Regions from separate parts of the Pseudomonas sp. O230 genome, predicted to be linked through region 2. Evidence: predicted binding sites of a transcription regulator. Region 2 holds the regulator's gene; each other region holds the start of a gene.
The links. Region 2 encodes sigma-54, which starts transcription at its own class of promoters, with help from an activator protein. Its sites were predicted from a motif close to ANTGGCATNNANNTTGCTNT; they were not measured.
Positions count from the first base shown of each region.

Region 1 (7,549 bases), on a different contig from region 2:
AAACACGGTGGCGTCGAGCACATCACCATGGTCGAGATCGACGGCACCGTGGTCGAGATGTGCAAGGAGTTCCTGCCGAACCACTCCAAGGGTGCGTTCGAAGATCCGCGCCTGAACCTGGTGATCGACGACGGCATGCGTTTCGTCGCCACCACCACTGAAAAGTTCGACGTGATCATTTCCGACTCCACCGACCCGATCGGCCCGGGCGAAGTGCTGTTCTCGGAAAACTTCTACCAGGCTTGCCGTCGTTGCCTTAATGAAGGCGGCATCCTGGTGACCCAGAACGGCACACCGTTCATGCAAATCGAAGAAGTCAAAACCACTGCCGGCCGCCTGCGCAGCCTGTTCCCGGATTGGCACTTCTACCAGGCCGCCGTGCCGACCTACATCGGCGGCTCGATGACCTTTGCCTGGGGCGCGACCGACACTGCCTATCGCAAATTGTCCCGCGAAACCTTGCAGCAGCGCTTTGCCGGGAGCGGCATCATCACCCGCTACTACAACCCGGAAATCCACATCGGCGCCTTCGCTTTGCCGCAGTACGTGTTGCAGGCCGTGAACAAGCCAAGCAACGACTAACCTTATTCACATCCCCTGTGGGAGCTGGCTTGCCAGCGATTGGATCACTGCGGTGTGTTTGACGAACCGCGGTGTATGCATCGCTGGCAAGCCAGCTCCCACAGGTTCTGTGTGTTTTCATGTTGGTGTGCCGTAATCCGTTTGAACGATCGGTCAGGGTAAAAGTCCAGATGGATGTAAGCCCATCTACGGGTTTGATCGAGGAGGCAGTGATGCAAAAGTGGAAAATCACTTTCGTGGATGATCACGGTGAAACGGTCGATGAAGTCTTTGAGTGCGAGGAGTGCCCGGACAACGAGCATGCCGCCAAACTCATCAAGGCCCGGCTCCTTCCTGTCGCAGCCGAACTGGATCTGAATGATCTGGAAGGGCGAACTGCTGATGCAAGCGTCAAAAGCCTCAAGGCCCAGAACAGCATACAAATCCTCGGCATCACGCCAATCTGAATATCTCCTGTCTCAATCCTATCCAGGCCTTGGCAGCGCCTCTGACTTGGGGCTACTCTGCAAGCGAGATCAGCGAATGGATCGCTAAGGTCTGGTCTTGTCAGCTACATGCTTGTTTCCCATCGGCAATTGGTTTGCCGCATAGCGCGCACCATTCGGTTGCGGGCGTCGGGAGTACGGAAAGTCTATCCATCGGTTCAGGAGGACGTTTCATGAGCACAGCCTATCAAGAAGACATCAGCAGCTCGGTGCTGCGCCGCATGAAAGAAGGCGGTTTTGACTTTTCACGTTTCCATCCCATCGAGTTCTACGCCATTTTCCCGGACGAGGAGCGGGCACGCAGGGCGGCAGGGCATTATTCCGGCGAATCCATGAATGCACAGATCAGCGTGCGCGACGACGGTGCCTGGGCTCTGGAACTGAGCAAAGTGATGTCCGCCACTTACGACGGCATCGGCGACTTTGAGCAGGATTTCGAGGCGGTGGTCGAGCCTTTGGGGGGCATCATCGAAGGATGGGGCGTCAAGCAGGAGGTACGAGGGCTACTCGCATAACACTATGAACAGCGACAATATCCACTAACGGCTGACCTACGGGTTGGCCGTTTTCGTTTGTGGATTCAACGCCGACCTTTGTAGGAGCCGGCTTGCTGGCGATGGCGTCCTCCCAATCTCTGCAAAACAGGCTGCCACGCCACCGGGCACAAATCCGGAAACAAAAAAAAGCCGCCTGAGCAAGGCGGCTAAAAGGGAAGTTCGGTGAGCAATTCCAGCGAATGCGCCGATTATCCGCACCAACTGCCGAGCACTGAAATCAACTCTGACTATGCTGGTGATAGACGACAGCATTGCTTCGCAATGAAGCGGGGGCGATCAGGTTGGGGCATTTACCGCACAGGATTGGTGCGGTGTTAATGATGTGATTATCCAACTGATTGATATCAAAGCGTTTCTGCCGATGGCACGGGCCTTGCGAAGCCTAGATGTCCGGGTGACAAGGAGTACGGCATGATCCGCACCTATTTTGATGAGATGTACGATGCCGGCGGCCAGGTCCGCCCGCATTATCGGGAGTTTGCCCGTTGGCTAGCCGAAACGCCTGACGAGCTTTTGGCACAACGGCGACGCGAGGCCGATCTGTTGTTTCATCGCGCCGGGATTACCTTCACGCTCTACGGGGACGAGCAGGGGACAGAGCGCCTGATTCCCTTCGACACCATTCCGCGCAGCATTCCCGCCAGTGAATGGCGGATCGTCGAACGCGGCTGCATCCAGCGGGTCAAGGCGCTGAACATGTTCCTTGCCGACCTCTATCACGAGCAGCGCATCATCAAGGCCGGCATCATCCCGGCCGAGCAAGTGCTGGCCAACGAGCAATACCAGTTGGCAATGCAGGGCCTGGATTTGCATCGGGATATCTATTCGCACATCTCCGGCGTCGACCTGGTGCGCGATGGCGACGGCACGTACTACGTGCTCGAAGACAACCTTCGTACACCCAGCGGCGTGAGCTACATGCTCGAAGACCGCAAGATGATGATGCGACTGTTCCCCGAGTTGTTCTCGGCCCAGCGCATCGCGCCGATCGACCATTATCCCAACCTGTTGCTCGACACCCTGAAAAGCTCCAGCCCCATCGACAACCCGAGCGTGGTGGTGTTGACGCCGGGTCGCTTCAACAGCGCGTTTTTCGAGCATGCGTTTCTGGCGCGGGAAATGGGCGTTGAACTGGTAGAAGGCGCGGACCTGTTCGTGCGGGATGACAAGGTGTTCATGCGCACCACCGACGGGCCAAAAGCGGTGGACGTGATCTACCGTCGCCTCGACGACGCCTTCCTTGATCCGCTGGCATTCAACCCGGACTCGATGCTCGGCGTGCCGGGGCTGTTGTCGTCGTACCGCTCGGGCAATGTGGTGCTGGCGAATGCCATTGGCACCGGGGTCGCGGACGATAAATCGGTGTATCCGTTTGTGACGGACATGATCCGTTTCTACCTCGATGAAGAACCGATCCTGAAAAACGTGCCGACGTTCCAGTGTCGTAATCCCTCTGAACTTTCCCACGTGCTGGCCAATCTTCCAGAACTGGTAGTCAAGGAAACCCAGGGCTCCGGCGGTTATGGAATGCTGGTGGGGCCGGCGGCGACGGCGGCGGAAATCGAATCCTTCCGCGAGCGGATCAAGGCCAAGCCTCACGCGTACATCGCACAACCAACGCTGTCTCTGTCGACCTGTCCGACCTTTGTCGAAAACGGCATCGCACCACGCCACATCGACCTGCGTCCGTTTGTATTGTCTGGCCGCGAAACCCGGGTTGTGCCCGGCGGTTTGACCCGTGTCGCCCTGCGTGAAGGCTCCCTGGTGGTGAATTCCTCCCAGGGTGGCGGAACCAAGGACACCTGGGTGGTCGAGGATTGAAGGAAGCCTGCCATGTTAAGTAGAACTGCCTCGGATTTGTATTGGATGTCGCGTTACCTGGAGCGGGCGGAAAACCTCGCACGGATGCTCGACATCAGTTATTCGCTGTCACTGATGCCACAGGATGGTCGCGGGGATGGTCTGCATGAGCTCGCCATGCCGCTGCTGATTACCGGCACCCTGGACGATTACCTCGAACGCCACGGCGAGTTGCATGCCGAACGGCTGCTGCACTTTTTCGCCCTGGACGCGGCCAACCCGGCGAGCATTTACAGCTGCCTCGGTTCGGCGCGGGCCAGTGCCCACGCCGTGCGGGGGCGAATCACCGCCGACATGTGGGAAAACATCAACGCCACGTGGCTGGAAATTCGCGGCATTGCCGAGCAAGGCTTGAGTCGCTACGGCATGAGCCGGTTCTGCGAGTGGATCAAGGAACGGTCCCACCTGTTTCGCGGCGCGTCCTACGGCACGATCATGCGCAACGATGCGTTCCGGTTTATTCGTCTGGGCACCTTTATCGAAAGGGCTGACAACACCTTGCGCCTGCTCGATGCGCGCTACGAAATGGCGGGCGATCAGGCCGAAGCGGTCAGCGACGGCACGGCTCACGCCTATTACCAGTGGAGTGCCTTGTTGCGAGCCTTGTCGTCGTTCGAGGCCTACACCGAAATCTACCGCGACGCCCCCGGCGCCCGGCACGTCGCCGAGTTGCTGTTGCTGCGCGCCGATGTCCCGCGATCCCTGCGCGCCTGCACCGAAGAAATCGACCAGATCCTCGCTCAACTGCCGGGGGCCAATGGCCGTCCTGCGCAACGTTTGGCCGCCGAAATGGATGCACGCCTGCGCTACACCGGCATCAACGAAATTCTCGACGAAGGCCTGCATGCCTGGCTGACCGAGTTCATCCCGCTGGTGCGCCAGTTGGGTAACGCCATACACAGTTCCTACCTGGAGGCTGCATGAGACTTTCCATTAGCCACGAGACCACCTATCACTACGAAGATCAGGTGCGGGCGAGCATCCAGTACCTGCGACTCACCCCCCACGACAGCGAGCGCCAGCACGTGCTCAGTTGGCAGCTCGACCTGCCGCGTCCGGTGCGCGCGCAACTGGATCCGTTCGGCAACATCCTGCACGTGCTGACCATGGACGAGCCGCATGAAGCGATCATCATTGGCGCCCGTGGCCAGGTCGATATCGACGAATTGCGCGAAGCCGAGCACGAGAGCCAGTCGGCGCTGCCGTTCCTGCGCTTCACGCGCCTCACTGAAGCCGACGAAGCCCTGCGCGCGTTCGCTGAGAAAGCCTGCAAAAAGCGTCGGGATCGCACGGCGCTGATTGACTTGATGCATGGGCTGAATTCGCACATGACCTACACGCCGGGTTCCACCGAAGTGGACACCAGCGCTGCTCAAGCCTTCGCCGGGCGTTCGGGTGTCTGTCAGGACCACACCCACGCGTTTCTCGCCTGCGCCCGCAGCCTGGGCATTCCGTCGCGTTATGTGTCGGGCTATTTGTACAGCGAGAACAGCGAGCATCTGGCCAGTCACGCGTGGGCGGAAGCCTGGCTCGATGACGCCTGGTACAGCTTTGACGTGACCAACGAACTGGCGCGGCCGGAGCGGCATTTGAAGCTGGCGGTGGGCCTGGATTATCTGGACGCTTGCCCGGTACGCGGGATGCGTCGCGGCGGTGGGTGCGAGCAGATGCATGCGAAGGTGTTTGTGTCGCCGACGCCGATGCCGGTTATTTCAGTCCAGCAGCAGTAAACCTGGACACCGCACAACCCCTGTAGGAGCTGGCTTGCCAGCGATGAAGTGTCAGTCGACATCGTTTTGGCTGATTCACCATCGCTGGCAAGCCAGCTCCTGCGAGGGACCGCGTCAGGGCTTAATTTTGCGCCCGGCCATATGCTTCAAATATCCCACCAACATGTCCAGATCCCCATCCGGCAGCACCTGCGCTGCGAACCCCGGCATTTTCGCCTGAGGCCACTGCCGCAAACTCTGCGGATCACGGATGTAACGCTTCAAAAAATCCGCAGCAAAATACTCGGTCGGATTGAATGGAATATTCAGATCCGGCCCGAATTGCGCATCCCCGGCGCCGTTCAATCGATGGCACGCCAAACAGTTCTTCTGAAACAGCGCAAACCCCAGATTCACCGGATCGTCCGCCTTCAGCGCCGGATCCGGCAGCAGCGCAGGGAAGCGCTCGGCCACTGGCGCCATGCGCTTGATGTCCGCGACTTGAAAGGGCCATTGCTCGGGGCTGATATTGCCCGCCTGCGGATCGGTCCAGACCAGATAAAAAGGCCCGGCACTCGGCTTGTCCGCCGACAGCGCCGGCCACGGTTTGGCCGGGTCTTCAATCGCCAGCCACGCTCGCGCACCCTGGGCATTGAGCAACGGCGCGGCAGCCAGTTCGGCGGCAAAACCATCCAGTGCCACAGCTTGCAGGTGATCGTCAGGTTTTATGCCGGTCAACAACGCCGCCAAGGGCACGGCGCGATAGCTCATGTCCCGTTTGTAGGAAACGTCGTTGGTAATGGTGATGGTCTGAACCTGGGGATGCTTGAGCAATTCTTCGCTCTGCCAGGTGCGACTGTGCGCGCCCAGCTCCAGGTTCAACTGTGCTGCAAACAGAGGCGTGCTGAGTAGCAAGGCCCCGAACAAAATGAGCGTTTTCAACAGATCGCCGTCCATGTCGTGGAAGTGCCGCAAAGGTTGGCACACCCACGCCGGCCCGGGTAGCGAGCCAGTCACATTTTTAAGAGGCGATAGAAACCTTGCGCCGATCTTTTAATAAAAGACTCAGCCGATCACCTTGGTCAGGTTCGGCAAAATCAACAACAGCGTAGTGGCGAAAAGAATGAGCCCGGCTTGACGTACTTTCGAATGTTTGAACATGGCTTGACCGCCTTTTTTGTTATTTCCTGATGCCTGCCTGCATATCTCCATGACGGCAGCGCGTTGCACTTCCTGTAGGGCGAGCGCCTCGGCAAAACCCGACGACAACTTCGCATATGTTCACCTTAGGGCCCGCGTCACGCGTGGTTTAGATCCCTTTCGTATGGAGTGCGCACTTATTGCTTTAAAAAAGGCATGAGGCCTATTGCCAGCTTCTTTGCCGCCCTTTTGCTAGACAGCTCGGTGTCCTGAAACGGTTAATCCGGTAGCACACTACCGTCCGTCTGAGCGTGTCCGTCAACGCCGGTGAGCATTGCGGTCATTGAATCGGCGGTGGCTCGGCATAAGGTGAGGGCTCAGCATTTTCACCGTCAGGTTCGAGGACGTCATGACCCAAGCTTTGATTTTCGACGCGTTACGCACGCCCCGTGGCAAGGGCAAGTCCGATGGCGCCTTGCACAGCGTCAAACCCGTGAACCTGGTGGCCGGGTTGCTCCGGGCGTTGCAGCAGCGTACTTCGCTGGACACCAGTCAGGTCGACGACGTGGTGTTGGGTTGTGTGACGCCGGTCGGCGATCAAGGTGCGGACATCGCCAAAACCGCGACGCAGGTGGCCGATTGGGACGTCAGCGTCGCGGGCCTGCAGATCAACCGCTTCTGCGCGTCGGGGCTGGAGGCCGTCAACCTCGGGGCGATGAAAGTGCGTTCCGGCTTCGAAGACCTGGTGGTGGTCGGTGGCGTCGAGTCGATGTCCCGCGTGCCGATGGGCAGCGATGGCGGCGCCTGGGCGCTGGACCCGGAAACCAATTTGCACAGCCACTTCACCCCGCAAGGCGTGGGCGCCGATCTGATCGCCACCCTCGAAGGCTTCAGCCGCCAGGACGTCGATGCTTACGCGCTGCACTCCCAGCAAAAAGCGGCGCGGGCGCGGGCCGATGGTTCGTTCAGTAAATCGCTGGTGCCGGTGCAAGATCAGAACGGCATCATCCTGCTCGATCACGATGAGTTCATCCGCGCCGACTCCACCCTGGAAGGCCTGGGCAAACTCAAGCCGAGCTTCGAGATGATGGGACAAATGGGCTTCGACGCCACGGCGTTGCGGGTCTACAGCCACGTCGAGCGGATCAACCACGTGCACACGCCGGGCAACAGTTCCGGGATCGTTGATGGCGCAGCGTTGATGCTGATCGGCTCC
Region 1 is NZ_JBJGXN010000002.1:407,391-414,939, reverse strand. It holds gene speE (polyamine aminopropyltransferase) at 1-582, shown strand, start outside; gene ACI77H_RS05220 (hypothetical protein) at 795-1,028, shown strand; gene ACI77H_RS05215 (ribonuclease E inhibitor RraB) at 1,241-1,582, shown strand; gene ACI77H_RS05210 (circularly permuted type 2 ATP-grasp protein) at 2,036-3,445, shown strand; gene ACI77H_RS05205 (alpha-E domain-containing protein) at 3,458-4,408, shown strand; gene ACI77H_RS05200 (transglutaminase domain-containing protein) at 4,405-5,214, shown strand; gene ACI77H_RS05195 (c-type cytochrome) at 5,329-6,150, opposite strand; gene ACI77H_RS05190 (acetyl-CoA C-acetyltransferase) at 6,743-7,549, shown strand, end outside.
Region 1: a site for sigma-54 is predicted at 1,985-2,004, ahead of ACI77H_RS05210 (circularly permuted type 2 ATP-grasp protein). Genes of this name have one in related genera too.

Region 2 (7,549 bases):
TGCCGAACGATCAACAGCAGCCTATCCGCATCCAGGCCGACGACGCCCAACTGGACGACAAGAACGGTATTGCCACCTATAAAGGTGACGTGATCATCACCCAGGGCTCGATGATCGTTAAAGGCAATACTGTGACCATGACCCGCACCCCTGCGGGCGACATCGACGTGGTGACTTCGGTGGGCAACCTCGCCTATTTCGAACAACTGCAAACGGCGGGCGACACCAAGCCGGTCCAGGGTTGGGGCGTCACTATCCAGTACCACGCTTCGCAAGACCGCGTCGTGCTGATCGATAAGGCAAAAGTTGTCGACAAGGACGGTAACGTCACCCAAGGCGAGAAAATCGTCTACGACACCAACAAAAAGCTTGCCAGCGCCGGTCGTGCCACAGGCACCAACGTGACCGAGTCGCGTCCGCGCATCGACATGGTGATCCAGCCGAAAAAGAAAACCGAAGAGCAAAAGGCCCCTTAATGGCAACTCTGAAAGCTCAGCATCTGGCCAAGAGCTACAAGAGCCGTCAGGTCGTGCGCGACGTCAGCCTGTCCATCGACAGCGGTCAGATCGTCGGCCTGCTTGGCCCTAACGGCGCCGGTAAAACCACCTGCTTCTACATGATTGTCGGCCTGGTTCAGGCCGATCAGGGCCGCGTCCTGATCGATGATCTGGACGTCAGCCACCAGCCGATGCACGGTCGCGCGAAGGCCGGTATCGGCTATCTTCCGCAAGAAGCATCGATCTTCCGCAAACTCTCGGTCGCCGATAACATCATGGCAATCCTCGAGACCCGCAAGGAACTCGACAAGGCCGGTCGTCGAAAGGAACTGGAAAGCCTGCTGCAGGAATTTCACATCACCCACATCCGCGACAACCTCGGCATGAGCCTCTCCGGTGGCGAACGCCGTCGTGTGGAAATCGCCCGCGCACTGGCAACCAACCCGAAATTCATCCTCCTCGACGAACCGTTCGCCGGCGTGGACCCGATTTCGGTGGGCGACATCAAACAGATCATCTACCACCTCAAGGCCAAGGGCATTGGCGTGCTGATCACTGACCACAACGTCCGTGAAACCCTGGATATCTGCGAAACGGCCTACATCGTCAACGATGGCCAACTGATCGCCGAAGGTGATTCGGCTACCATCCTGGCCAACGACCTCGTGAAAGAAGTCTATCTGGGCCATGAGTTCCGCCTGTAAGCACTGAGGTGTCTGGCTGGTTGCCCGAGCGCTTGTCTCGATAAAAAATCAATACTTTTTTATTGTTACAGCGCTCTAGGCAAACGCTACGGTTTCGGGCATATAATTTGCTTATGTTTGGCGCTTCGGCGCCCTGTAGTGGATGGCGCATGTGCGCCGGCGAATAAGGTGTTTAGCCCCTGCCATGAAACCATCGCTAGTCTTGAGAATGGGCCAGCAGCTGACGATGACACCGCAGCTGCAACAGGCCATCCGCCTGCTCCAATTGTCGACCCTGGACCTGCAACAGGAAATCCAGGAGGCCCTGGAGTCCAATCCGATGCTCGAACGCCAGGAAGAAGGCGACGACTTCGATAACGCCGACCCCTTGGCCGACAAAGCCGAACAGCAACCTAACGCCGACGTCTCAGAACCCTCTTATCAGGAAACCGCCCCGACGGTGGACAACCTCGAGGAAGGTGACTGGAACGAGCGCATTCCCAACGAACTGCCCGTCGACACCGCATGGGAAGATGTCTACCAGACCAGCGCTAGCAGCCTGCCGAGCAACGATGACGACGAGTGGGATTTCACTACCCGTACATCCGCCGGTGAAAGCCTGCAAAGCCATCTGTTGTGGCAACTGAACCTGGCGCCGATGTCCGACACCGATCGCCTGATCGCCGTGACCCTGATCGATTGCATCAACAATCAGGGCTACCTGGACGAAACTCTCGAGGAAATCCTCGAAGCCTTCGATCCGGAACTCGACATCGAGCTGGACGAAATCGAAGCCGTCCTGCACCGCATCCAGCAATTTGAACCGGCCGGCATCGGCGCGCGCAACCTGGGTGAATGCCTGCTGCTGCAATTGCGCCAACTGCCTGCCAAGACACCTTGGCTGGCCGAGGCCAAGCGCCTGGTCACCGATTACATTGACCTGCTCGGCAGCCGCGACTACAGCCAGTTGATGCGCCGCATGAAGCTCAAGGAAGACGAACTGCGCCAGGTGATCGAGCTGGTTCAGAGCCTCAACCCGCGCCCTGGCTCGCAGATCGAGTCCAGTGAAGCCGAGTACGTCGTACCCGACGTGATCGTGCGCAAAGACAATGAGCGCTGGCTGGTCGAGCTGAATCAGGAGTCGGTGCCACGGCTGCGGGTCAACGCCCAATACGCCGGTTTCGTGCGCCGCGCCGACACCAGCGCCGACAACACCTTCATGCGCAATCAGTTGCAAGAGGCCCGCTGGTTCATCAAGAGCCTGCAAAGCCGTAACGAAACCCTGATGAAAGTTGCCACCCAGATCGTCGAGCATCAGCGCGGTTTTCTGGAATATGGCGACGAAGCGATGAAACCGCTGGTCCTGCATGACATCGCCGAAGCGGTGGGCATGCACGAATCGACGATTTCGCGGGTGACCACGCAAAAATTCATGCATACCCCTCGGGGCATATATGAGTTGAAATACTTTTTCTCTAGCCACGTCAGCACCTCCGAAGGCGGCGAATGCTCGTCCACGGCAATCCGCGCGATCATCAAAAAACTGGTTGCTGCGGAAAATCAGAAAAAGCCGTTGAGTGACAGCAAGATCGCTGGTTTACTGGAGGCACAAGGCATTCAGGTGGCTCGCCGCACCGTCGCCAAGTACCGCGAATCCCTCGGGATCGCGCCTTCGAGCGAACGCAAGCGGTTGATGTAGAGCCACGCCACAGCGTTCCAGTGGTAGATCATCTGGTCTACCGCTTTATGCACTGGCAACGAAGGAGAAGCTGTATGCAAGTCAACATCAGTGGACACCAACTGGAAGTGACCGAACCTCTTCGCACCTACATCGGCGAAAAACTCGAACGGTTAGAGAGGCATTTCGACAAGATCACCAACGTGCAGGTCACGATGACGGTCGAAAAGCTGAAGCAGAAAATCGAAGCCACGCTGCATATTCCCGGCAATGAAGTGGTCGCAAACGCGGAGCATACCGATATGTACGCGGCGATCGACGCATTGACCGACAAGCTGGATAAACAACTCAAAAAGCATAAGGAAAAGACCCAAAGCCTCCTCCAGGGCGCGACCGGTCGTTAACACTCCCAACCCATGATCCGACTTGAAAGCATCCTGACCCCCGGCCGTTCCATCGTGAACGTGCCGGGCGGCAGCAAAAAGAAAGCCCTCGAGCAAATTGCCAACCTGATCGCCCGGGAAGTGCCGGATCTGGAGATGCAAGTTGTCTTCGAGGCTTTGATTGCCCGTGAAAAACTCGGTTCGACCGGTTTTGGCAACGGCATCGCCATTCCTCACTGCCGTCTCAAAGGCTGTAACTCGCCCATCAGTGCCTTGATGCACCTGGACGCCCCCATCGATTTCGACGCCATCGACGGTGCTCCGGTTGACCTGCTGTTCGTTCTGCTGGTCCCGGAAGCCGCTACCGATGCGCACCTTGAATTGCTCCGCCAGATCGCCAGCATGCTCGATCGCAAGGAAGTCCGTGATCGCCTGCGTAGCGCCGTGAGCAATGAAGCCTTGTATCAGGTTGTCCTGGACGAGCAAAACGGGCACTAATCATGCGCTTGATCATCGTCAGTGGCCGTTCCGGCTCAGGTAAAAGTACCGCGCTCGATGTTCTCGAGGACAACGGCTATTACTGCATCGACAACCTGCCCGCCGGGTTGTTGCCGGAACTGGCCGAGCGCGCGCTGATCCACACCGAACTGGCGCAGCCGCTGGTGGCCGTTTCCATCGACGCGCGCAACCTGCCCAGCCACTTGAGCCGGTTTCCGGAACTGCTCGAAGAAGTTCGCAGCCGGCATATCCAGTGCGATGTCCTGTACCTGGACGCCGACGAAGAAACCTTGCTGAAGCGCTTTTCGGAAACTCGTCGTCGCCACCCGCTGAGCAGCGCCAACCGCTCACTGGCAGAAGCGATCAACGATGAAACCAGCCTGCTCGGGCCGATTGCCGACCTCGCCGATCTCAAGGTCAATACCACCAACCTGAACCTGTATCAGCTGCGCGATACCATCAAGTTGCGCCTGCTGAACCAGCCGGAACCCGGTACTGCGTTTTTGGTGGAGTCTTTCGGATTCAAGCGCGGCATGCCGGTGGACGCCGATCTGGTGTTCGACGTGCGCTGCCTGCCGAACCCCTATTGGAAGCCGGAGCTACGCGATCAGTCCGGGCTTGATCTGCCGGTTGCCGAGTACCTGGCGGCCCAGCCGGACGTCGAGGAGATGTTCCAGGACATCTCCACGTACCTGCTCAAATGGCTGCCCCGCTTTGCCGCCAGCAACCGTGCTTATGTCACCATTGCCATTGGCTGCACCGGCGGGCATCACCGCTCCGTCTACCTGACCGAACGTCTGGGCCAGGTCCTGCAAAAATCCCTGAAGAACGTCCAGGTTCGCCACCGCGACCTCAGCTAAAGGATTCACATCGCGATGCCTGCTCTGGAAATCGAAATCATCAACAAGCTGGGCCTACATGCCCGTGCTTCCGCCAAGTTCGTCGGCGTGGCCGGTCAGTTCAAGGATTGCACGATCAGGGTAGGACGCACGCCGGAATCCACGGTCGACGGCAAAAGCATCATGGCCATGATGATGCTGGCTGCAGGCAAAGGGACCAAAATCCATCTGAGCACGGAAGGCCAGCAGGAACAGGAAGCGCTGGACGCGCTGGTCGCGCTGATCAACAACTTCTTCGACGAAGGCGAGTAACGCTCGCCTAGGCGAGCGCCGTATCCATCACCATCATCAGACAAAACCCGATCAGCAGCCCAAGGCTGGCAAGCTTGTCGTGACCATTGCGGCGCGACTCGGGGATGACTTCATGCGTGACCACCAGCAGCATGGCCCCAGCCGCCAGCGCCAGCCCCAACGGCAAGAGCAACTCGGCAAGGCTCACCAGCCAGGCGCACAACAGCGCAAAGACCGGTTCGACCAACCCTGATGCCGCGCCGATCAGGAACGCCTTGACCCGCGACATCCCTGCCCCGGCCAACACCAACGCAATCACCAATCCTTCCGGCACATCCTGCAAGGCAATGCCCATCGCCAGGCTATCAGCGTCGGGCATGCCGCCACCCGCCGAGACACCGACCGCCATGCCTTCGGGGATGTTGTGAGCAATGATGGCAAACACGAACAACCAGATCCGTGGAGGAATGACCGGCCGCTCCAAGGTGCCGACGAGCATTTCCGGCGAAGCGCCGGAGACCTTCCGATCCACCAGATACAACCCGAACGCGCCAAGCATGATGCCGAAACTGATCAGCCCGCTGGCCGCCCAGGGTGTCAGCCCCAGGCTTTCAGCGGCGGCAATGCCTGGAACGATCAGCGAAAATGCCGTCGCGGCGAGCATCACCCCGGCGCCGAAACCGAGCAGCGTATCGCTGACCGCCTGGGGCATGCGTCGAATCACCAGCACCGGCACCGCGCCGAGGGCCGTGCCCAAGGCGCAAATCGCCCCGCCTTGCAACGCACGCAGCAGTTTCGGCTCAAGATCCAGCCACGCCAGGCCTTGGACGACCAATAAGCTCATGCCCGCCAGCAGTAACAGCGATCCAAACGCGTAACGAAACATCCGCCCACTTCCGATCGCCAGTGTTTCAGTGCCCATAGTCCGCCCAGGATTGTTTTTACAGAAGACTTAAACCAGTGCAGCCCGATAGCGCGCAGCGACTTCGGGCCAATTGACCACGTTGTAAAACGCGCTGATGTATTCCGGCCGGCGGTTTTGATACTGCAGGTAATAGGCATGCTCCCAGACATCAAGCCCCAGAATCGGCGTATTGCCATTCATCAGGGGGCTGTCCTGGTTGCCGCTGCTTTCAACCACCAGTGTCTTTTGCGGCGTCACACTCAGCCAGGCCCAGCCACTGCCGAAACGGGTCAGCGCGGCTTTGGTGAAGGTTTCCTTGAAACGGTCCAGGCCGCCCAACTGGTCCTCGATGGCCTTGGCCAACTCGCCGTCCGGCTGCCCGCCACCGTTGGGCGCCATCACTTCCCAGAACAACGAGTGGTTGGCATGACCACCACCCTGATTGATCACCGCCGCACGGAGTTTTTCCGGCAGTTGCTGGACAGCTGCCACCAGTTTTTCCACCGGCCACTCGGCGAATTCGGTGCCTTCGACGGCAGCGTTGAGGTTATTGATGTAAGTCTGGTGATGCTTGGTGTAGTGGATTTCCATGGTCTGCGCATCGATGTGCGGTTCCAGGGCATCGTAGGCGTACGGCAAGGCAGGCAAGCTAAAAGCCATTTCAGTGGACTCCATGGTGTAGAGGCGCAGGGGGCGACGCGGCATCGATGTGCAGTAAACGATGAGTGCGTGGGTATTCGCCGTGCTCGCTGATGAAATTCAGCAGTTCGACGTAGGTTTTGCTGCTCTGACGCAGCGCGGCTTCACGCAATGCAGGCGCCAGTCGCGGGTCCTGCATGGTCTTCAATAACCGCTGGTGGATGGCACACAGGTATTCGGCGCTCTCCTCCGGCTGGTTCAGACGCAAATGCAGGTCCGCCAGGTTGTGGTGGGAAATGACGCAAGCCGCCACCGCTTCGCCGGCATCCGCCCAGCGCTCGAACAACACTTGGGCCAGGGCCAATGCTTGTAAATAAGCCTCGCGGGCATCGACGTATTCGCCCAGCATGAAACAGCGGTTTGCCCTTTCGATCGTGCGTTTCCAATGCTCCATGGTGAACCTCCAAAGCGGTTGCGGTGATTACACGCCGCCTGCGGTGAGCTTTTCCGGATTGAGCAACACTTCCAGTTGGCTGCGCGACAGATCGGTGTGCTCCAGAGCGACATCGATCACCGGCCGCCCCTGCTGATAAGCCTTCTTGGCGATCTCCGCAGCTTTTTGGTAACCAATGATCGGGTTGAGTGCGGTGACCAGAATCGGGTTGCGCGAGAGCGCTTCCTTGAGCCTGGCTTCGTTGACCTTGAAGCTGGCGATAGCCTTTTCACCCAAGAGGTGGCTGGCGTTGGCGAGCAATTCGATGCTGCTCAGCAGGTTCTGGGCGATGATCGGCAGCATCACGTTCAGCTCGAAATTGCCCGACTGGCCGGCGATGGTGATGACTGTGTCATTGCCGATCACTTGCGCGGCGACCATCGCGGTGGCTTCCGGGATCACCGGATTGACCTTGCCAGGCATGATCGAAGAACCGGGCTGCAGGGCTTCAAGTTCAATTTCGCCGAGGCCGGCCAGTGGACCAGAGTTCATCCAACGCAGGTCATTGGCGATTTTCATCAGCGAAACAGCGGTGGTTTTCAACTGCCCGGAGACCGCAACGGCGGTGTCCTGAGAGCCGATCAGTGCAAACAAATCGGTGCCCTGCGTGAATTGCACCTGAGTCAACCTGGTCAGTTGCTGGC
Region 2 is NZ_JBJGXN010000012.1:46,944-54,492, reverse strand. It holds gene lptA (lipopolysaccharide transport periplasmic protein LptA) at 1-476, shown strand, start outside; gene lptB (LPS export ABC transporter ATP-binding protein) at 476-1,201, shown strand; gene ACI77H_RS25260 (RNA polymerase factor sigma-54) at 1,386-2,879, shown strand; gene hpf (ribosome hibernation-promoting factor, HPF/YfiA family) at 2,954-3,262, shown strand; gene ptsN (PTS IIA-like nitrogen regulatory protein PtsN) at 3,275-3,739, shown strand; gene rapZ (RNase adapter RapZ) at 3,742-4,599, shown strand; gene ACI77H_RS25240 (HPr family phosphocarrier protein) at 4,615-4,890, shown strand; gene ACI77H_RS25235 (ZIP family metal transporter) at 4,898-5,791, opposite strand; gene ACI77H_RS25230 (superoxide dismutase) at 5,822-6,433, opposite strand; gene ACI77H_RS25225 (hypothetical protein) at 6,435-6,866, opposite strand; gene ACI77H_RS25220 (class II fumarate hydratase) at 6,894-7,549, opposite strand, start outside.

Region 3 (7,549 bases), on a different contig from region 2:
GTTCAGCTGCATCCCCGTCGACACATCCTGCTTGATGCGCAGCACCGCTCGCTTGAACACGATGTTGCCGGTCGCGCCCGCCACCGATTCCAGCGCCTCGACCAGCGGCACGCCAGCGGCAAAGGTGGTCGACAGCGTACGGGCGTAACGGGCCACGGCGGACTTGTACATCAAGGTGCCAATCAATGGCAGCTTCAGCAGCCAGATGTCGGTCCGGTCGCGAAAGCCTTGCGATGTCTTGAAGGCGTGGCGCACACCGAAGATCGCCGCGATCAACACGCCAAGTATCAGCCACCACCAGTCCTGCATGAACTGCGACAGGCCGATGACCATCACCGTGAAGGCCGGCAATTGCGCACCTAATCCTTTGAATACCGACTCGAATTGCGGCACCACCTTGACCAGCAGAATGCCGGTGACGATGATCGCGACGAACACCACGGCCAGCGGATAGGTCATGGCTTTCTTGATTTTGGCCTTGAGGCTTTCGCTCTTTTCCTTGTAGGTCGCGACCCGCTCCAACAGGGTGTCGAGGGCACCGGCCTGTTCGCCGGCATCCACCAGGTTGCAGTAGAGCTCATCAAAATATTGCGGTTTTTTGCGCAGGGCCGCAGCGAAGCTGTTACCCGCCGCGACTTCCTGTTTCACCTCGTCCACCAGTTTGCGCATGGCCGGGTTATCGAAGCCTTCGCCAATGATGTCGAACGACTGCAACAGCGGCACGCCGGCTTTCATCATCGTCGCCATCTGCCGGGTGAACAGGGCAATGTCTTGCGCCTTGATACGGTTGCCGAAGCTGAATATCGAGGCGGACTTCTTGCGCACCTTGCCGGGGTTGATGCCTTGCTTGCGCAGTTGCGCCTTGATCAAGGCCGGGTTCTGACCGCTGAGCTCGCCGGTCATCTTCGTGCCTTTCTTGTCGGTGCCTTCCCAGGCATACACACTGATTTTCGCTGCTTTGACCGCCATGTTCAGTCCTTGGTGACCCGGTTGATTTCTTCAAGGCTGGTGATGCCTTGCATGGCCTTGATCAGCCCGGAGGTACGCAGGTCGTTGAAGCCGTCCTTGCGCATCTGGATGTCGATTTCCAACGAGTTGCCTTCGGCCATGATCAGCCGTTGCAGATCCGGTGTGTTTTTCACCACTTCATAAATCCCCACGCGCCCCTTGTAGCCGCCGTTGCACTGATCGCAACCGACCGGCTCATAGATCGTGAACGTGCCAATGCGTTCCTCGGGGAAGCCTTCCTTGATCAATGCCTCGCGGGGAATATCGATGGGTTTCTTGCAATGGCTGCACAGTTTGCGCGCCAGGCGCTGGGCGATGATCAGGCTGACCGACGTCGCGATGTTGAACCCCTGAATGCCCATGTTGTGCAGGCGGGTCAGGGTTTCCGCTGCGCTGTTGGTGTGCAGGGTCGACAGCACCAGGTGACCGGTCTGGGCGGCCTTGATCGCAATTTCGGCGGTTTCCAGGTCGCGGATCTCGCCGACCATGATCACGTCCGGGTCCTGGCGCAGGAACGAGCGCAGCGCCTGGGCAAAACCCAGTCCCTGCTTGGCATTGACGTTGACCTGGTTGATGCCTTCCATGTTGATCTCCACCGGGTCTTCGGCGGTGGAAATGTTGATGTCCACGGTGTTGAGAATGTTCAGCCCGGTGTAAAGCGACACAGTCTTGCCCGAACCGGTAGGGCCGGTCACCAGGATCATCCCCTGCGGCTGCTTCAGCGCGGCCATGTACAGGTCTTTTTGCTCAGGCTCGTAACCGAGGGCGTCGATGCCCATTTGCGCGCTCGATGGATCAAGGATCCGGATCACCACTTTCTCGCCCCACAGGGTCGGCAGGGTATTGACCCGGAAGTCGATGGACTTGCTCTTGGACAGGCGCATCTTGATCCGCCCGTCCTGCGGTTTGCGCCGTTCGGAGATGTCGAGGCTGGCCATGACTTTCAGGCGGGCGGCGATGCGGTTGGCCAGTTGAACCGGCGGCTTGGCGACTTCACGCAGTATGCCGTCGGTGCGCATCCGTACGCGGTAGGTTTTTTCGTAGGGCTCGAAATGCAGGTCGGAAGAACCGCTCCTGATCGCGTCGAGCAGCATCTTGTGGACGAAGCGCACCACCGGCGCGTCGTCGGCATCCTGTCCGGCGATGGCGTCCTGATGGGAGTCATCGATCGACTCGATGTCCACGCCATCAAGGTCGACGTCGGCCATGTCTTCGAGGCCGCTGGCATGGCTGTCGAAGAACTTTTCGATGGCGTTGCTGAGCTTGTCGTCCTCCACCAGGATGGCTTCGGTGTTCAGCCCGGTGCTGAACTGGATGTCGTTGATGGCCTGGTGATTGGTCGGGTCGGAAACCCCGACGAACAACTTGTTGCCCCGGCGCCAGAGGGGCAGGGCATGGTGCTGGCGAATCAGTTTTTCGCTGACCAGGCCCTTGGGTTGGGTGTCCTTGTCCAGGCAGTTGAGGTCGAGCAGCGCCATGCCGAAATGCTCGGAGGCGATCTCGGCGACCTGGCTGCTTTTCACCAGTTTGTTCTGCACCAGATAACTGACCAGGGAGATTTTTTGGCGTTGGGCCTGTTGATACGCCTGTTGCGCGCTTTTGTCAGTGAGCAGTTCGGCCAGAACCAATTGCTTGGCCAGACCGCTAAGGGCGATGTCATTCATGGGGATACCGGACGCAGACAGTTCATGACTTATAGCCTAGTCAACCGGTGGAGCCAAACCAGCGCTGTTCTGGTGACAAAAAGTGTCAGTTAGTGCGGATCCTGGGGACGGGAATAGCCGTCGCGTCGTTCCCGCGCCCCGCTAACAGGGGGCGGCGGGCTTGGCATGGGCTGTGCTGCGGTTAATTCAGATCATGAGATTTCGACTCATGCATGGAGCTTGTCTATGAATACTCAGAAAGGTTTTACGCTTATCGAACTGTTGATCGTGGTGGCGATCATCGGGATTCTGGCGACGTTTGCGTTGCCGGCTTATTCGAAGTATCAGGCACGAGCCAAGGTCACGGCCGGGCTGGCTGAGATTTCTGCTTTAAAGGTGAATTTTGAAGATGTGCTGAATCAGGGGGTCAACCCGGATTTGACCAAAGTTGGCGGCACTGCAACGACCACCAATTGCACGATCTCTGCTTCGGGCACTGCCTCTGACGGCAAAGGCACTATCGGTTGCACGATTCTTAATGCCCCAGCGCCAGTTCTTAGCAAGACCATTACGCTGACCCGCGACCCGACAACCGGCTGGTCTTGCACGACCAAGGTCGCTGCCGATTATGCCCCAGGCGGCTGTGTTGCCAACTAAAAGCCTGTTCTACATCGTTTGAAATATGCCCCGTTTAGAAAAAACGGGGCATTTTTTTTGTTAATCCAAAGGTGAACCGGAAAATCCCGAAATTTCATGGCCTTAGGCCCACGTTAAAACCTGCAACTTGCATGTAGAGAATGTCGAAGTCATGCAATTTGCATGATTACGAAAGTCGGTGTGTTTTTTAAGTTATTGATTTATAACGAATTATTGCCTGTCTCGGAGTTGGCACAGCGTTCGCAATATACCCAGTAACCCTGCTGACAAGACACGCAGCAGACTTTATGAAAAACAGGAGTTACTCGTATGAAGAAGTTCGCTATCGCTGCCGCTGCTGCTACCGCGCTGACCCTGACCATGGCCAACGCTGCATTCGCTCAAACCCAAGCCACTCAAGCGCCAATGACCTTGGCAGCCGGTGAAGTGACCAAGGCCAAGGAAGCTACCTCCGATACCTGGATCACCACCAAAGTCAAAAGTGACCTGGTAACCGAAAAAGGCATTCCTGGTACCGATATCAAAGTCGAAACCAACAAAGGTGTTGTATCCCTGTCGTCCACCGTCGCGGTGACTGACGCACAGAAAGCCACCGCTGTGGCGATCACCAAGAAAATCAAAGGCGTCAAAGCGGTCTCCGCTGACGGCCTGAAAGCCGAGTAAGGCAAGACTTCTCGCCTGAACGGGAGAAGGCGCGGTAGACGAGCCGAGTCATACGTCTGCCGCTACTTGAGAGTTCATGCGACGGCCATAAGGATGTGGCCATTACAGGCCCCGGACATTCGTGTTTGGGGCCTGTTCTATTGTGGGCACTGCAAAACCAAACGGTAGGAGGGCGTGTGTGTCAGTTACCGCGTTTGCTGGTGATCTGCCTAAGGCGATTACCTTCAAACCGCAGGTACTGGTACATCCCGCCGTTGGGCCCGTAGGTCCATTCCTCGACCTGGAATTCTTCCCGCCGGTTGGCGCTGCGCTTGTAGCCCAACAGATCACGACTGACCGGCTCTCCGCATTTCTGCAGCACTTCGCTGGACCTGTCCCCCACGCTGATCAATTGACTGCCACAGCGCAGGGTTTCGGCGGCCGAGGCATGACTGGCTGCCATGGCCAGTGTCAGGCTGATCAGCAATCGCCTGATCATCACTCGGCATCCAGGTGCAATGGCGTCACTACCCGGCCGTCACTTTCGGCTTCGCCGAGGCTGGCATCGATGAAGTACACGCGGTCATCGGCCAACTGAGCCTTGTCGACCAGATAATCCTTGATGCTGCTGGCGCGATCCTGGCCCAGTTGGCGTAACAGCACGTCGCTGGTACTCCAGAACTTGATCACGTCCGCACGCATTTTTGCGGTGCGTTCTTCCTTGCCCAGATCCTTCCATTCGACGGGTGGCTGGGTTTTCAGGCGGATGCGGTAGATGCCTTCCAGCAGCGGGCCTTTCTCGCCGTCCGGTACTTGAAGCAACGAAGCCTGTGCCGGCACTTTGTCGCCGCGACGCTGGAGCATCTTGTAGTAGTTGTACTGGTATTCCCGTTCCAGGCGTTGCTCGGCGATCAGCGGGCCATCACTGCTGGCGGCGGCGGTGCCTTCGATTTCCAGGCGCAGGGCCGGGCGTTCCTTGAGCGCATTGGACAGTTTGACCAACGAACCCTCGGCGTCCTTGCTCAGGTCGCTGGAACCCGGTGCGAACGACACCGTGCCCAGATCTTCCGAACCACCGCCACTGATCAGTCCGCCGATCATCTTGAATGGCGCGGCGGCGGCCTTGACGATCAGGTTACGCAGGGTCTGCCAGACAATCGGCATGACGCTGAACTGTGGATTGTTGAGGTCGCCTGTGACTGGCAGCTCGATGGAAATCTTGCCGTCGACGTCCTTGAGCAGGGCAATCGCCAGTTTCAACGGCAGGCTGACAGCATCCGGGCTGTCGACCTTTTCACCGAGCTGCAATTGTTCGACCACCACTTTGTTTTCAGCCTTGAGCTGGCCTTTGGTGATCAGGTAATGCAGGTCGAGATTGAGTCGGCCCTTGCGGATACGGTAACCGGCGAACTTGCCGGAGTAGGGCGTCAGTGTGGTCAGTTCCACCCGTTTGAAACTGGTGGCGATGTCGAGGCTGGCCATCGGGTCGAACGGGTTGACCGAGCCTTTGATGGTCACCGGTGCGTAGCGATCGACCTTGCCCTTGATGTCGACGGTCGCCGGTTTCGCCTGACGGCTGTCGATGGTGCCGATCTGGCCGTTGAGTTGTTGCACGGCGGTAGCGAAGTTCGGGGTCAGGCTGAAGTCGGCGAAGTTGGCTGAGCCGTCATTGATGGCAATACCGCCGATGTGGATGCCCAGCGGTTTGTCCTTGCTGGCGGGTTTGGCCGCTGCAGTTTTTGCGCCGGAATCGGGCGGCTGCGGGATCAGCAGGTCATCGACGTTGGTGGTGCGGTCATCGTTGATCATGAAGCGCACATAGGGCTGGAACAGGTTGACCTTGTCGATCGACAGGCTGTCGCCGTGCTGATAATTCAGGCCTTCGACCACCACCTGTTGCCACTTGAGAAAGTCGCGGGTTTTCAGGGTGTCGAGGGTGTGCAACTGATCGATCTGCGCACGTCCTGTCACGCTGAGCGCCAACGGCTCGGTGCTTTTCAGGTTGACCGCCAGGTCGCTGCCGAGCATGCCGCTGCGCAGTTCGAGGCGAATGAACGGGTTGATGTAGGACTGGGCGACCCGCAGGTCGATGTCCTTGGTCTTCACGTTCAGTCTGGCGCTGACCGGGGCCAGGTTGACCTCGCCCTCGGCGGTGATCTTGCCTTGCTTGCCCACGCCGGTATCGAGCTTGAGGGTAAATGGCGAGCCATTGAGGCTGTCGAAATTTTGCAGGTCCAGGTTTAGCGGCGTCAGATCAAGCGTCACCGCGGGTTGCGCTTTGCGGTCAGCCAGGTGCACCTGGTAATCGCGCAGTTGCACGTCTTTGAGCAACACCTGCCAAGGCTTGCTCGGCGCGACAGGGGCTTTCGGCGAGTCGGCTGCCGCTGGCGTGCTGACGGGTTCGGCTTTGGCTTTGGCGGCAGCCTTGGACGGTTGGCCAGCAAACAGCTTCTGCCAGTCGAGTTGCCCGTCGGCTTCAAGTGCTGCCCAGGTTTCCAGTTTCTGGCTGCGAATCTTGCCGACCACCACTTGCTGCTTGGCCAGGTCCACGGTGGTGTCGGTGATGTCCAGTCGAGCGAGTTTCGCCAGCGGTCGGCCGTCCGGTGCATTGATGGCGAAGGGCGCGACGCTGACCGCGACGTTGCTCAGCAGCAGTTCGGTTTCCTTGGACAGGTTGAGTTTGTAGTCGGTGCTCAGGTTCAGCACGCCGTTTTCCAGCACCAGCGGCAGCGCGTCGCGCACATAGGGCCAAAAGGCTTTCATCTGGCCGTCGGTGACTTTCAGCTTACCTTCGGAGGCGATCGGGATCAGGCTGAAATTGCCGGTCCAGTCGATCTGCCCACCGTTCGGGCCGATGGCCACAAGGGTCATGTCGGCGCTGTCTTCGGGCAGGGTGCTGAGGTTGTTCAGCTCGAAATCGAGTTTGTCGTAGAGGAATTCGATGGCTTCGCTGGGACGTTCATCCTTGAAGTGCACGGCACCGTCAGCCAGTTTGATCCGCTCTATGCGTAGCGGAAACGGTTTGGCGTTCGGGTCGGCCGGGGTCGGTTCGCTGGCGGGGATTTTGAACAGACCGAGCAGATTGAGTTTGCCGTCCTTGCCGAAGAGGATTTCGGTCTTGGGTTTGTCCAGTTCGATATCGGACAGGTGCAGCGCTTTGGTCCAGAGGCTGTCGATCTGCAGGTTGGCGTAGAGGCGTTCGAAGCCGACCTGCTCCTTGCCCGGTTCGCCGATGATCAGGCCCCACAGGGTGACTTCAAGGCTGAACGGGTTGAGTTCGATTCGCTGAATCGTGGCGGGCATCGTGGCGTAGTTGGCCAGTTGCTGGTTGGCCACCCGCAATGCGATACCCGGCAAAATCAGAAACCCCAGCAGGCTGTAGAGGGCCAGAGCGGTCAACAAGGCGCCGATAGCGCGGATCAATCCTTTGGGCATGTGCGGCTTCATCTGTCTGAATCGGAGTGCCTTGGAGTATGGCACGCGAATCCGGTTCCGAAGTAATCGCTCAGCCCAGGATTTTTCAGATTTATCTGGCGTGAATCAGAGCTGCAGGATCAGGGTTTTCAGCGGCGGCTGTTGATCCATGGACGGGAAATCGC
Region 3 is NZ_JBJGXN010000011.1:304,748-312,296, forward strand. It holds gene ACI77H_RS24830 (type II secretion system F family protein) at 1-969, opposite strand, end outside; gene pilB (type IV-A pilus assembly ATPase PilB) at 972-2,672, opposite strand; gene ACI77H_RS24840 (pilin) at 2,898-3,308, shown strand; gene ACI77H_RS24845 (BON domain-containing protein) at 3,618-3,971, shown strand; gene ACI77H_RS24850 (DUF2845 domain-containing protein) at 4,153-4,449, opposite strand; gene ACI77H_RS24855 (DUF748 domain-containing protein) at 4,449-7,397, opposite strand; gene ACI77H_RS24860 (class I SAM-dependent rRNA methyltransferase) at 7,491-7,549, opposite strand, start outside.
Region 3: a site for sigma-54 is predicted at 2,832-2,851, ahead of ACI77H_RS24840 (pilin). Genes of this name have one in related genera too.